Regions from separate parts of the Kitasatospora sp. NPDC092286 genome, predicted to be linked through region 3. Evidence: riboswitches for the same ligand, from Rfam matches in the RefSeq annotation. Region 3 holds a riboswitch; each other region holds the start of a gene.

What was found. Region 3 has a riboswitch for thiamine pyrophosphate ahead of ACIQIB_RS29175 (purine-cytosine permease family protein). Riboswitches for the same ligand answer to the same signal wherever they lie in the genome.
Region 1: it holds a riboswitch for thiamine pyrophosphate, as region 3 does, so the genes downstream of both, thiC (phosphomethylpyrimidine synthase ThiC) here and ACIQIB_RS29175 (purine-cytosine permease family protein) in region 3, are expected to answer to the same signal.
Region 2: it holds a riboswitch for thiamine pyrophosphate, as region 3 does, so the genes downstream of both, thiO (glycine oxidase ThiO) here and ACIQIB_RS29175 (purine-cytosine permease family protein) in region 3, are expected to answer to the same signal.

Annotation. Positions count from the first base shown of each region.
Region 1 covers NZ_JBIVRD010000011.1:193,250-197,411, reverse strand. Annotated here, with positions in the region: gene ACIQIB_RS14230 (flotillin family protein) at 1-982, opposite strand, end outside; gene ACIQIB_RS14225 (hypothetical protein) at 1,086-1,292, opposite strand; TPP riboswitch at 1,446-1,580, shown strand; gene thiC (phosphomethylpyrimidine synthase ThiC) at 1,576-3,387, shown strand; gene ACIQIB_RS14215 (ferredoxin) at 3,484-4,002, shown strand; gene ACIQIB_RS14210 (thiamine biosynthesis protein ThiC) at 4,048-4,162, shown strand, end outside.
Region 2 covers NZ_JBIVRD010000034.1:54,284-58,445, forward strand. Annotated here, with positions in the region: gene thiE (thiamine phosphate synthase) at 1-78, opposite strand, end outside; gene ACIQIB_RS28950 (Rv2175c family DNA-binding protein) at 78-443, opposite strand; gene ACIQIB_RS28955 (FAD-dependent oxidoreductase) at 552-1,748, opposite strand; TPP riboswitch at 1,855-1,967, shown strand; gene thiO (glycine oxidase ThiO) at 1,962-3,146, shown strand; gene thiS (sulfur carrier protein ThiS) at 3,143-3,352, shown strand; gene ACIQIB_RS28970 (thiazole synthase) at 3,355-4,152, shown strand.
Region 3 covers NZ_JBIVRD010000035.1:6,733-10,894, reverse strand. Annotated here, with positions in the region: gene ACIQIB_RS29185 (ATP-binding protein) at 1-177, opposite strand, end outside; gene ACIQIB_RS29180 (glycerophosphodiester phosphodiesterase family protein) at 376-1,200, opposite strand; gene ACIQIB_RS29175 (purine-cytosine permease family protein) at 1,283-2,689, opposite strand; TPP riboswitch at 2,778-2,927, opposite strand; gene ACIQIB_RS29170 (S1C family serine protease) at 3,183-4,162, shown strand, end outside.

The sequences.
Region 1 (4,162 bases), on a different contig from region 3:
CGGCCGCCGCCTTCAGCTCGGTCTCCTGGGCCTGCGCCTGGGCGGCGGAGATCCGGGCGTCGCGGTCGGCCTCGGCCCTGGTGCGGGTCTCGTACGCCTTGGCGTCGGCCGGCTTGCGGACGTCGATCTGCAGCTGCTGCTCCTTGCGGCGGGCCTCCAGCTCGGCGACCTTGGTCTCCTGGACGACCACCTCCTGCCGGGCGGCGGCCTGGGCGAGCGGTCCGGCCTGCTCGGCGCGGGCGTTGGCGGTGTCCCGTTCGGCCTGGTAGGCGGACTGCTGGATCTGGCTGTTGCGGGTGGCCTCGGCCTTGCGCGCGGCGGCCTCCTGCTCCGCCTCGGTGGCCATCCGGTCGGCCTCGGCCTGGGCGATCCGGGCGTCCCGCTGGACGGCGGCGGCGTGCGGGATGGCGAGGTTCTTGATGTAGCCGGTGGGGTCGATGATCTCCTGGATCTGCAGGGTGTCGATGATCAGCCCGAGCTTCTCCATCTCCAGCCCGGAGGCGGCCCTGGTCTCCCCGGTGAGCCGCTCGCGGTCCCTGATCATGTCCTCGACGGTGAGCCCGCCGACGATCGAGCGCAGGTGGCCGGCGAAGACGTTGTGGACGCGCTGGCTGATCAGCTTCTGCTGGTCGAGAAAGCGCCGGGCGGCATTGGCGATGGAGACCTCGTCGTCGCCGACCTTGAAGATCACCACGCCTTTGACGTGGACCGGGATGCCCTGTGAGGTGACGCATTCGACGTTCAGCTCGGCCTCGTTGAGGTCCAGTGAGAGCCGGCGGACACCCTGGAGGCCCGGCGTGACGAAGGTCCCGCGGCCGGTGACGATCCGGAAGCCCAGACCGTCGCCGACCCCCTCGGTCCGGTGCCGGGAGCCGGAGATGATCAGAGCCTCGTTGGGCTCCGCCACCCGCCACATGAGTTTGAAGAGCGTGATCCCGAAGACCAGCGCGGCGACGACGGCCCCCGCGATGATGAGCACCATGGTTCAACTCCCCCTTCCGGCGCATGAGATGCGCCGGTTCGGATTGTCCGCTCAGGGCAACTCGAAGGAAAGGGAAGTGACGTGACGGGCTGTCACAAGCGTGTCACGGGAAGACCGGTGCCACATAGACGGTCCGGGGCGGGTGGTACTCGACCACCACCACCGGTGTGCCGACCGACAGCCGGTCGCCCGGTACGGCGAGGTAGGCCAGGAAGGCCTCCGTCCCCTGGCGCTCCCTGACGTGCACCATCACCTCGCCGACCAGACCGGCTCCGACCGGACCGGTGACCCGCCCTGTGCTTCCGACCACTACGGCCTCCCTCGTCGCCTGCCCGTGTGACTGCCAGTCTGCCGGGCCGGGCTCCCCCGGTGGGCCCGCCGGCCGAATCGCCGGGCACCGACCCCCTCTGGACCAGCCGCGATCGGCTCGCTACGGTGTTGGACGTCATGCGCGGGCAATACCGCCTGCGGACACGGGAGCTCGGAGCACCGGGCTGAGAGGGCGCTGACCGGGACGTCGCTGGACGTGCCGAACGCTGCGCCGACCGCAGGAACCTGACCGGGTAATGCCGGCGTAGGGAGTTGAAGGTCTGATGACCACTTTTGATGCACAGCCGCAGTCTGCCCAGAACGCCGCCGTCAGCAGCGCGGGCACCGGCTATCCGACCCCGGCCTGGCGCAAGGCCTACCGCGACGGGTCCCGCCCCGACCTGCGCGTTCCGTACCGCGAGGTCGTGCTCACCAACGAGAAGAGCGTCCCGCTCTACGACACCTCCGGGCCGTACACCGACCCGGCGTACGAGCCCGACGTACGGCGCGGCCTGCCCGCGCTGCGCGACGCGTGGATCCGCCAGCGCGGCGACGTCGAGGAGTACGACGGCCGCGAGGCCCGCCCCGAGGACGACGGGATCAAGCACACCTCGCCGCGCGGCGGAAACCTGAAGAACCTGGACGCCGTCTTCCCCGGCCGCCCGCGCCGCCCCCTGCGCGGCCGCGGCGACGTCGCAGTCACCCAGCTCGGCTACGCCAAGCGCGGAATCGTGACCCCGGAGATGGAGTTCGTCGCCCTGCGCGAGGGCCTGGCGCCGGAGTTCGTCCGCTCCGAGGTGGCGCGCGGCCGGGCCGTCATCCCGGTCAACGTGAACCACCCCGAGGTCGAGCCGGCCGCCATCGGCACCAACTTCCTGGTGAAGATCAACGCCAATATCGGCAACTCCGCCGTCACCTCCTCGATCGAGGAGGAGGTGGAGAAGATGACCTGGGCCACCCGCTGGGGCGCGGACACCGTGATGGACCTCTCCACCGGCCGCAACATCCACACCACCCGCGAGTGGATCCTGCGAAACTCCCCCGTGCCGATCGGCACCGTGCCGCTCTACCAGGCGCTGGAGAAGGTCGACGGCAAGGCCGAGGACCTCAGCTGGGACGTCTACCGCGACACCGTCGTCGAGCAGTGCGAGCAGGGCGTGGACTACATGACCGTCCACGCCGGAGTGCTGCTGCGGTACGTCCCGCTGACGGCCCGCCGCAAGACCGGCATCGTCTCGCGCGGCGGCTCGATCATGGCCGCCTGGTGTCTGGCGCACCACCGGGAGAACTTCCTCCACACCAACTTCGAGGAGCTCTGCGACATCCTCGCCCGCTACGACGTCACCTTCTCGCTCGGTGACGGCCTGCGGCCCGGTTCGATCGCCGACGCCAACGACGAGGCGCAGTTCGCCGAACTCCGGACGCTGGGCGAACTCGGCCGGATCGCCCGGGCCAAGGACGTCCAGGTGATGATCGAGGGCCCGGGCCACGTCCCGATGAACAAGATCAAGGAGAACATGGATCTCCAGCGGGAGATCTGCGACGAGGCGCCGTTCTACACCCTCGGCCCGCTGACCACCGATGTCGCCCCCGGCTACGACCACATCACCTCGGGCATCGGCGCCGCGATGATCGCCTGGTGGGGCACCGCGATGCTCTGCTACGTCACCCCCAAGGAGCACCTGGGCCTGCCCAACCGGGACGACGTGAAGACCGGCGTCATCACCTACAAGATCGCCGCCCACGCCGCCGACCTCGCCAAGGGCCACCCCGGCGCCCAGGCCTGGGACGACGCCCTCTCCGACGCCCGCTTCGAGTTCCGCTGGGAGGACCAGTTCAACCTGGCCCTCGACCCGGAGACGGCCCGCGCCTTCCACGACGAGACCCTCCCCGCGGAGCCCGCCAAGACGGCCCACTTCTGTTCCATGTGCGGCCCGAAGTTCTGCTCGATGAAGATCAGCAAATCCATCAATGAGAAGTTCGGCAACGGCGCTCCCTCCCCGGAGTACGACGAGGAGGCCGTCGAGGGCATGAAGGCCATGTCCGAGGAGTTCAAGGCCCAGGGCAACAAGGTCTACCTGCCCCTGGCGGACTGACACACCACGCACGAGCGCCGTCCCGATCGACGCGGGACGGCGCTCGGCTCGGGAGGACCTGGTAGCCGGCGGAACACGTCGACCTATGCTCGGCCCATGACGCTCTACTTCGATCCTGAGGCAGCACTTGGCGAGGACCGAGAGGCGTTCCGGGGCAAGTGGGAGGACTGTCTCTGGCTCAACGTCCCCGGGCCCTTCTACGGAGGCGAGACCGACACCTGCCGGACGGGCCGGATCTCCGCGCCCCAACACGTCCTCTACGGCGGTGAGTACCTGACCGAGTACGTCTACCGCCAGCCTCGGACTCCGGCGGAGGTCGCCCGGCTGGTCGAGGCGGCCGACTGTGACCCGTTCCTCGGCTACGGCTGCGACGGTGACGCGCACTGGACGCCGGAGGCGGTCCGTGAGTGGTGGCGTGACCGCGGTCGGATCACGCAGTACCTCTCCGGCCACGACTGGGCCAGCATCGACTGGGCCGAGCAGGGAGTGGAGGCTGCTGTCCGGGACTACGAGACCTACATGGCCGGCGGCCTTGCGACGGACCTGCGAATCTACCTCTACCGGCTGGAGGAGGGCAGATCTCCCGCTCTCGAAGATCCGCTGCCCCTGCTGTAGTTGACAGCACTCCAATGTGCTGGCTTCGGGCTGAAGTTGTCCTCGATGAAGATCAGTCAAAAGATCCGGGCCGAGCACGGCGAGGGCTCCAGTGCCGTGGAGACCGAGTTCGACGCCGAGGCCCTGGCGGGCATGAAGGCCAAGTCCGAGGAGTTCGCCG
Region 2 (4,162 bases), on a different contig from region 3:
GCCCTGCTCGCGGCGGGCGTCGGTGCACAGGTAGAGCCGGGCGTCGGCGAGCCGCCGGCGCGGGGTGTCCGCCGCCATCAGATCAGCATCGCCTGGGCGCGGCGCTTCACCTCGGTGCCGCGGTTCTCACACAGCGCCTGGATGGGGCTGCCGGGCAGCGACGGGTCCTCGGTGAAGAGCCACTCCAGGATCTCCATGTCGTTGTACCCGCAGTCGCGCAGGACGGTCAGGGTGCCCGACAGGTGCTTGACCAGGCCCTGGCCGTCGATGAACGCGGCAGGCACCTGCAGCGACTTGTTCGGGCCGCGCCGGACCGCGATCAGCCCGCCGCTGCGGACCAGGTCGCGGACCTCGGTGACCCGCACGCCCCACTGCTCCGAGATGTCGGGCAGGTACATCCACTCGGAAACGAGGGTTTCAATCTTGCTTTCGATCTCACTCACGCCACCAGACTGCCACCTCCACGGCCCGCCGCGCACCACTCACCACCCGCCGCACACCCGTCACAGGTCCGTCGAGCACCGGGGCGGCCGCCCGCGGGCCCCGCCGCGCTACCCGGCAAGCGCCGACTTCAGCGGCACCGCGGGGTCCGCCGCCAGGGCCGGGTCCAGCGCCGTACCGCGCTCGATCAGCCGGCGGCCCTGGGCGAGGTCGCGCGGACGGTCCACCGCGAGCAGGGCGCGCGGCACACCATCGCGCAGCCAGAGCACCGACCAGGACGGCTCCCCGGGTGAACCGCGCCACAGCGGCTCGTCACCGGCCCCGTGCCGCCCGGCGTACTGGACCATGCGGCCGAACTGCTCCGACCAGAAGTACGGCACCGGATCGTAGGGCGCCTGCGCGCCGAGGACGGCGGCGGCCGCCGCCGCGCCGGACTGCAGCGCGTGGTCCCAGTGCTGGACGGCCAGCCGGACGCCGGAGCGCGCCGACGGATAGCTGACGCAGTCCCCCGCGGCGAAGACGCCGGGCAGGCTGGTGCGCAGCCGCTCGTCCACCAGGACGGCACCGGCCGCGTCCAGTTCGACGCCGGAGCCGGCCAGCCAGCCGGTGGCCGGCCGGGCGCCGATCCCGACCAGCACCTCGTCGGCCGGCAGGTGCGAGCCGTCCGCCAGCAGCACCGCGCCGGGCTCCACCGCCGCGACCCCGACGCCGCAGCGCAGGTCCACCCCGGCCTCGGCGTACCAGGCGGCCATCGCCCGGCCGATCCCGGCGGGCAGCGCGCCGGGGACGGGCGCCGGGCCCATCTCGACGACCGTGACCTCGCACCCCGCCGCCCGGGCGGCGGTGGACACCTCGGCGCCGATCCAGCCCGCGCCGACCAGCACCAGGCGCAGGCCCGGCCGGAGCAGGGCACGCAGCGCCAGCGCGTCGTCCAGGGTGTGCAGCAGGTGCGCGCGCTCGGCGCCGGGCAGGGCCCGCGGGGCGGCACCGGTGGCGATCACCAGCGTGCCGTACGGCAGATCGCCGGCGTCGGTGTGCAGCACCCCGGGGGTGAGGCCGGTGGCGCGGCGGCCGGTGAGCAGTTCGACGCCCAGGTCCGCGAAGTCGAGGTCGAGGGTGGTGGCATCGGCCTTGCCGAGCAGCACCTCCTTGGAGAGCGGCGGCCGGTCGTACGGCGCGTGGGGCTCCTCGCCGACCAGCACGATCCGCCCCCGCCAGCCGCCCTGCCGCAGCCCCGCGGCGCACTGCGCCCCGGCCAGCCCGGCCCCGACCACGACCACCTGATCCGTCCCGCTCAGCTCTGCCACGCCGTCACTGTACTCAGCGGCGGCCGTCCGTCCGGGCCCCACCCGGGCTCGGGTCCACCCCTCGTACGCGCCTTCGGCCGGGGCGGGACGCGGAGTTAAGGTGGTGGCACCAATTCACGGGAGCCCGGCGGACCGGGCTGAGAGGCGGGCTGACACGGCCTGCGACCGTCCGAACCTGATCCGGGTCATACCGGCGAAGGGAGAGCAGCGACTTTGACACGCTTGGCCAAGGGCGCGCATGCCGACGTCCTGGTGATCGGCGGGGGCATCATCGGCCTCGCCGTCGCCTGGCGCGCGGCCCGGCGCGGGCTGGGGAACATCGTGGTGATCGACCCGGCGCACGGCGGCGGCGCCGCCCGGGTCGCGGCCGGCATGCTCGCCCCCGTCACCGAACTCCAGTACGGCGAGGAGCCGTTGCTCCGCCTCGGGATGGCATCCAACGAGCGCTATGCCGCCTTCGCCGCCGAACTCACCGAGGCGAGCGGCGGCCAGGACACCGGCTACCGCCAGTGCGGCACCGTCGCCGTCGCCCTGGACTCCGACGACCGCGCGGAACTGCGTGAACTGCACGCCTTCCACCAGCGGCTCGGCCTGGACTCGCACTGGCTCACCGGCCGCGAGGCCCGCAGGCTCGAACCCATGCTCGCCCCCGGCGTCCGGGGCGGTCTGCACGTCACCGACGACCACCAGGTGGACGGCCGCCGGCTGGTCAGGGCGCTGGTCCTCGCCTGCGAGCGGGCCGGCGTCCTGCTGCACCGCGCCGAGGCCACCGAACTGCTGGTCGAGAACGACCGCGCGGTCGGCGCCCGGCTGGACACACTGGAGACCGTCACCGCCGACCGGATCGTGCTCGCCGCCGGTCCGCACAGCCACCGGCTGCCCGGCCTGCCCGAGGGCGTGCTCCCCGCGATCCGCCCGGTGAAGGGGCAGATCCTGCGGCTGCGGGTGCCCGAGCCGTACCGGCCGTTCCTCTCCCGCAACGTGCGCGCGGTGGTGCGCGGCCGGCACCTCTATCTGGTGCCCCGGGAGAACGGCGAGCTGGTGATCGGTGCCACCAGCGAGGAGCAGGGGTACGACACCACCGTCACCGCCGGCGGGGTGTACGAGCTGCTGCGCGACGCGCACGAGCTCGTCCCCGGCATCACCGAGCTGCCCCTGGTGGAGACCTCCGCCGGACTGCGCCCCGGCTCCCCGGACAACGCCCCGCTGATCGGTCCGACCGCCCTGCCCGGCCTCGTCGCCGCCACCGGCCACTACCGCAACGGCGTGCTGCTCACCCCGGTGACGGCCGATCTGGTCGCCGAGTACCTGACCACCGGCGAGACGCCCGCCCTGGCGGCGCCGTTCACCCCCACCCGCTTCTCCCCCGCCCGCTCCACCACGAAGGCCCCCGCATGAGCGAGATCGCACTGACCGTCAACGGCGAGCCCCGGCAGGTGCCCGCCACCACCACCCTCGCCGAGGTGGTGGCCGCGCTGAGCGCCGCCAACTCCGGCGTCGCCGCCGCGCTCAACGAGACCGTGGTGCCGCGTGGTTCGTGGCCGCGGACCCGGCTCGCCGCGGGTGACCGGATCGAGATCCTCACCGCCGTCCAGGGAGGCTGACCATGGCGGACGACCTGCTGGACATCGCCGGGACCACGTTCGGCTCCCGGCTGATCATGGGCACCGGTGGCGCGCCCAGCCTGGAGATCCTGGAGCAGGCGCTGCGGGTCTCCGGCACCGAGCTCACCACGGTGGCGATGCGCCGGGTCGACGCCACCACCCAGGGCTCCGTCCTGGACGTGCTGGTCCGCAACGGCATCCGGGTGCTGCCCAACACGGCCGGCTGCTTCACGGCCGGAGAGGCGGTGCTGACCGCCCGGCTGGCCCGCGAGGCGCTCGGCACCGACTGGGTGAAGCTGGAGGTCATCGCGGACGAGCGGACCCTGCTGCCCGATCCGATCGAGCTGCTGGACGCCGCCGAGACCCTGGTCGACGACGGCTTCACCGTGCTGCCGTACACCAACGACGACCCGGTGCTGGCACGGAAGCTGGAGGACGTCGGCTGCGCGGCGATCATGCCGCTGGGCTCCCCGATCGGCTCCGGCCTGGGCATCCGCAACCCGCACAACTTCCAGCTGATCGTGGAGAGCGCCCGGGTCCCGGTGATCCTGGACGCGGGCGCCGGCACCGCCTCGGACGTGGCGCTGGCGATGGAGCTGGGCTGCGCCGCGGTGATGCTGGCCTCGGCGGTGACCCGCGCCCAGGACCCGGTGCTGATGGCCGACGCGATGCGGCACGCCGCCGAGGCCGGCCGGCTGGCGTACCGGGCGGGCCGGATCCCGCGCCGCTTCCACGCCGAGGCCTCCTCGGCCATGGCCGGCCGGGCCGACCTGGACACCCGCGAGCACCCGGCGTTCTGACCCGGGCGCG
Region 3 (4,162 bases):
ATAGCGACAGGCATTACTCAGCAGTTCGGAAAGGATCAGAACAGCATCATCAATGACCGGTTCGGGTATCTCCCGGTCGCCCAGATCTCGACGCAGTCGGCGCCGTGCGACCCCGACACTCGCTGGGCCGTGCGGCACTGCCATGGTCGATGAAGTCGGCACTTCACGCGCCACCATCAACGCCACCCCCGGACCTCCTTCAGCGTATGCCGAGGGATGGATGCCCCTTGGTAATGCGTCGGAAACGACTGCAGGGCGATCCCGCGCGGACATTTCAAACCGCGCGACCCAGGGTGGGCGGCAGGTGATTCCGTGCTCACCCTCCGTCGTGAAAACGCATAATTTCCGGCAAAAATTGTCGGCAGCAGGTTTGGTTCACCGGCCGAGCTGGGCGAGGACCTCGGCCGGGCGGTTGGTGATGATCGCCGACACCCCGAGCTCCAGGCACAGCTCCACGTCGGCCGGCTCGTCCACGGTCCAGACGTGCACCTGGTGGCCCAGCTCGCGCAGTCGCGTCACCAGCCGCGGCCTGGCCCGCACCAGCTCGATGCCGGGCCCGGCGATCCCGGCCCCGCCCGGCAGCGTCGCGCCCGGGCGCAGCCGGCCCCGCAGCGGCAGGCCGCGCTCGAACAGGAACACCCTCGGGTACTGCGGCGCGGTGGCGGCCACCCGGGCGAGCGCCAGCGCGGAGAAGCTCATGATCCGGGCCTGCGGGCGGCCGTCCGCGGGGTCTCCGGTGATCTTGAACCGGTCCAGCATCCGCAGGAGCTCGGCCTCCACCCGGCCCCGGAAACGGACCGGGTGCTTGGTCTCGATCGCCAGGTCCACCGGGCGTCCGCAGTCCGCGACCAGCTCCAGCAGGCTCTCCAGCCGCAGAACGCCCCGCAGCTCCGGGTCCGCGCTCGGTGCGCCCGTCTTCCAGGCGCCGAAGTCGTGCGCCTCCAGCTCGGCCAGCGTCATCGCGGACACCGTGCCGCGGCCGTCCGAGACCCGGCCGATCCTGCGGTCGTGCACACAGACCAGATGCCCGTCGGCCGTGACCCGGACATCGCACTCGACCGCGTCGGCGCCCTCGGTGAGCGCCCGCCGGTAGGCGGCGAGCGTGTGCTCGGGCAGTGCGTACGAGGATCCGCGGTGGGCGATCACCTGGACGGACGGCGCGGTGCGCGCCGCCGCCGGGGGGAGGTCGGGGCTGGTCACACGTCCCACGATAGGCGGCGGAAGTGACGCGAAAACGAAGACGGCCCCAACCTGAGGGGCCGTCTTCGCGTGGGGGGGCGGATCAGTCCCGCGCGTCCCGGCGGGTCAGCGGGGTGAGCGCCCAGGTGGCCAGGGCCGGCACCAGGAAGCCGAACAGCGAGGCCGAGGTCCACTCCTGCGGGGTGAAGTGCAGCGCCTCCTGGACGGAGGTCCAGAAGTCCGTCCACCAGCCGGCGATCGCGGTCGGCGCGATCAGCTGGTAGACGACGAAGCCCAGCGCCCACGGCAGCAGCATCAGCCGGCGGGACGGCGCGTCGGCGGAGAGGTTCCAGCCGCGCCGGCCGGCGCCGAGGAAGTAGTCGACCGCCAGCACCGCGAACATCGGCACGAACACCGAGCCGATCAGGCCCAGGAAGGCGTAGTAGGAGTCGGTGAACTCGGTGATCTGCAGAGCCAGCACCGTGATCAGCAGCCCGGTCCCGCCGGTCAGCACCCGGCGGTCCACCCTGGGCAGCAGGTTGTGGACGGACATCGCGGTCGAGTACACGTTGGCGAAGGACTGGTCCGTCTCGCGCAGGACCAGCACCAGCAGGAACGCCCAGCCGGCCCAGACGCCCAGGAAGGAGTCGAAGATCCGGTCCGGGTCGCCGCCGGACTGCAGCAGCGCGATCAGGCCCAGCACGTAGCACCAGACCTGGGCGACGGTGTAGCCGGAGAAGCTGCCCCAGAACGCGGCGCGCGGGGTGCGCGAGTGCCGGGTGTAGTCGGCGGCCAGCGGCACGAAGGAGATCGACACCGCGATCATCGCGTCGGTGGCCTTCAGGAAGCCGTGCCAGTTGCCCGCGCCCGGGTCCGGCACGCCGTGCCGGCCCAGCTGGACGGTGAAGTACACCATCGCGACCGCGACCGCCCCGGCGACGAACCGCCGCAGCACCGCGATCGAGCCCAGCGGCCAGATGGTCAGCGCGGTGGTCAGCGCGCCCGCCAGCAGGACGAAGGCCCAGCGGTAGCCCTCGGTGTGGACGACGGTCTGCGCGCCCATCGCGATCACCAGCAGCTCGTACACGCCCCAGCCGATGCACTGGACGATGTTCAGCACCGTCGGCACGTACGAGAGCTTCGTCCCGAACAGCCCGCGCAGGTTCGCCATCGCCGGTGCGCCGGTACGGGCCCCGATCAGGGCGGCCACACCGAGCATCGCGGTGCCGACCACGGTCCCGGCCGCGATCGCGGTCACGGCGGCGGCCAGGGAGAGCTCGCTGCCCCGCGCGCCCAGCACGGTGGCGGCGGTGGTGAAGCCGATCAGGCTGACGCCGAGGTTCATCCAGAGCGCGAAGTGGTCGCGGAAGCGGAGCGTGCGCGGCGGCTCGGTGTCCAGGACGAGCGGCGCCTCGACCCGCTCGGACCGGTCCGGCCGGTCCAGGACGGCGGTGGCCGCGGCGGCGCCGGTCGCGGTGGGGGAGCCGGGCACGGCGGCGGAACCGGGCACGGGGGGACCGGCGTCGGAGTGAACGGTCGTGGACGGTTCGGAGAAACCCTTGGACGCGGGCGCGCCCGAAGAAGAGGATGGCGAAGCAGGCGGCATGGCCGATACTCCCTACGCCGGCATTACCCGGACAGGTTCCGGCGGTCAGCGCCCCCTCGACGGTCCGCCCACGGACGTCGTGGCGTACGGTCGACCAGCGCACTCTCAGCCTGGGAAGGTCCAAGCTCCCGCGTGTCAGTTGTGAGCGACAGGCTAACCGGCACGGGGGTGAACGCCAAGGCCAGGCGCTGGGCGCCCCGGCCGCGAGGGACATCCGGCGGCGGTGGGCGAGCGGCCGGTGGGGGTGGTGGTTCGGGGGCGTTCGGCCGGGTTTCCGGACGGGGCCGTCGGGCCTGGCTAAGGATTCTTATGACTTCTTCAGAAGGGTCCTTACGGCAATCGAATCGAGTGTGCGAAAAACTATGCTTCTTGGTCCTGTCAGCTATGGAGGTCGTCCGTGAGCACCGAGCGCGAGGTTGGGTCCACCGGGCCGCAGGGGGAACAGCCCTCCGGCGGCCAGGGGGTGGTGGGTCCCGCTCATGACGGTCCGGCGCAGCAGTCCGCGTCCGCCGCTGCCACCCCCGCACAGGCGCCCGCCGACCGGACCACCACCGACGTGGCACCGGCGGTGCCCGCCGCGCCCGCCGCTCCGGCGGCCGGCGGATCCACGCCGACGCTGGCGTTCAGCAAGATCAGCGCCCCGGCGCCGGCCGAGGCACCCGCCGCGGCCGCGGCTGCCGACGCTCCCGTGTCCGCGCCCGCCCCGGTCGAGGCCGGCCACCCCGGCCCGGGGTACATCGACGCCCCGCCGCCGGTCGTGCCGCCCGCCCCGGCGGGGCCGCCGGCCGCGCCCGCCCCGGCGCTCGCCGAGGCCCTGGCCCTGCCGACGGCGCCCGTCGTCAACCCGTACGCCACCACGGGCGCCTCGGCCGCCGCGGCGCACGACCCGTACGGTGCCCCGCCCGCCGCGGCCCATGACCCGTACGGCGCCCCGGCGGGCCCGCCCGCGCAGCAGCACCCCTTCGGCGCGGGCCAGCCGCTCGGCGGCTGGGGCCCGCACGACTCCTCGGCCGGCGGCGCCGGCGGTCCCGGCCACCCCGGCGGCCCGCTCGGCTACCCGCCCGAGTACCCCGGTACGTCCGGCCCCGGCGGTCCGCGCAAGAAGCGCGGCGGCCTGGTCGCCCTGATCGCCGCCGTCGCCCTGGTCGCCGGTGTGGCCGGCGGCGCGCTCGGCGTGACCATCGCCGACCGCAACGACAACAGCGCCAGCTCCGCGAACGACCGCCGCAGCACCACCGTGCAGGCCAACAGCCCGGAGAAGAACGAGCCCGCCCCCGGCTCCGTCGCCGGCATCGCGCAGAAGGCGCTGCCCAGCGTCGTCACCATCAAGGCGCAGGGCAACGGCGAGTCCGGCACCGGCACCGGCTTCGTCTTCGA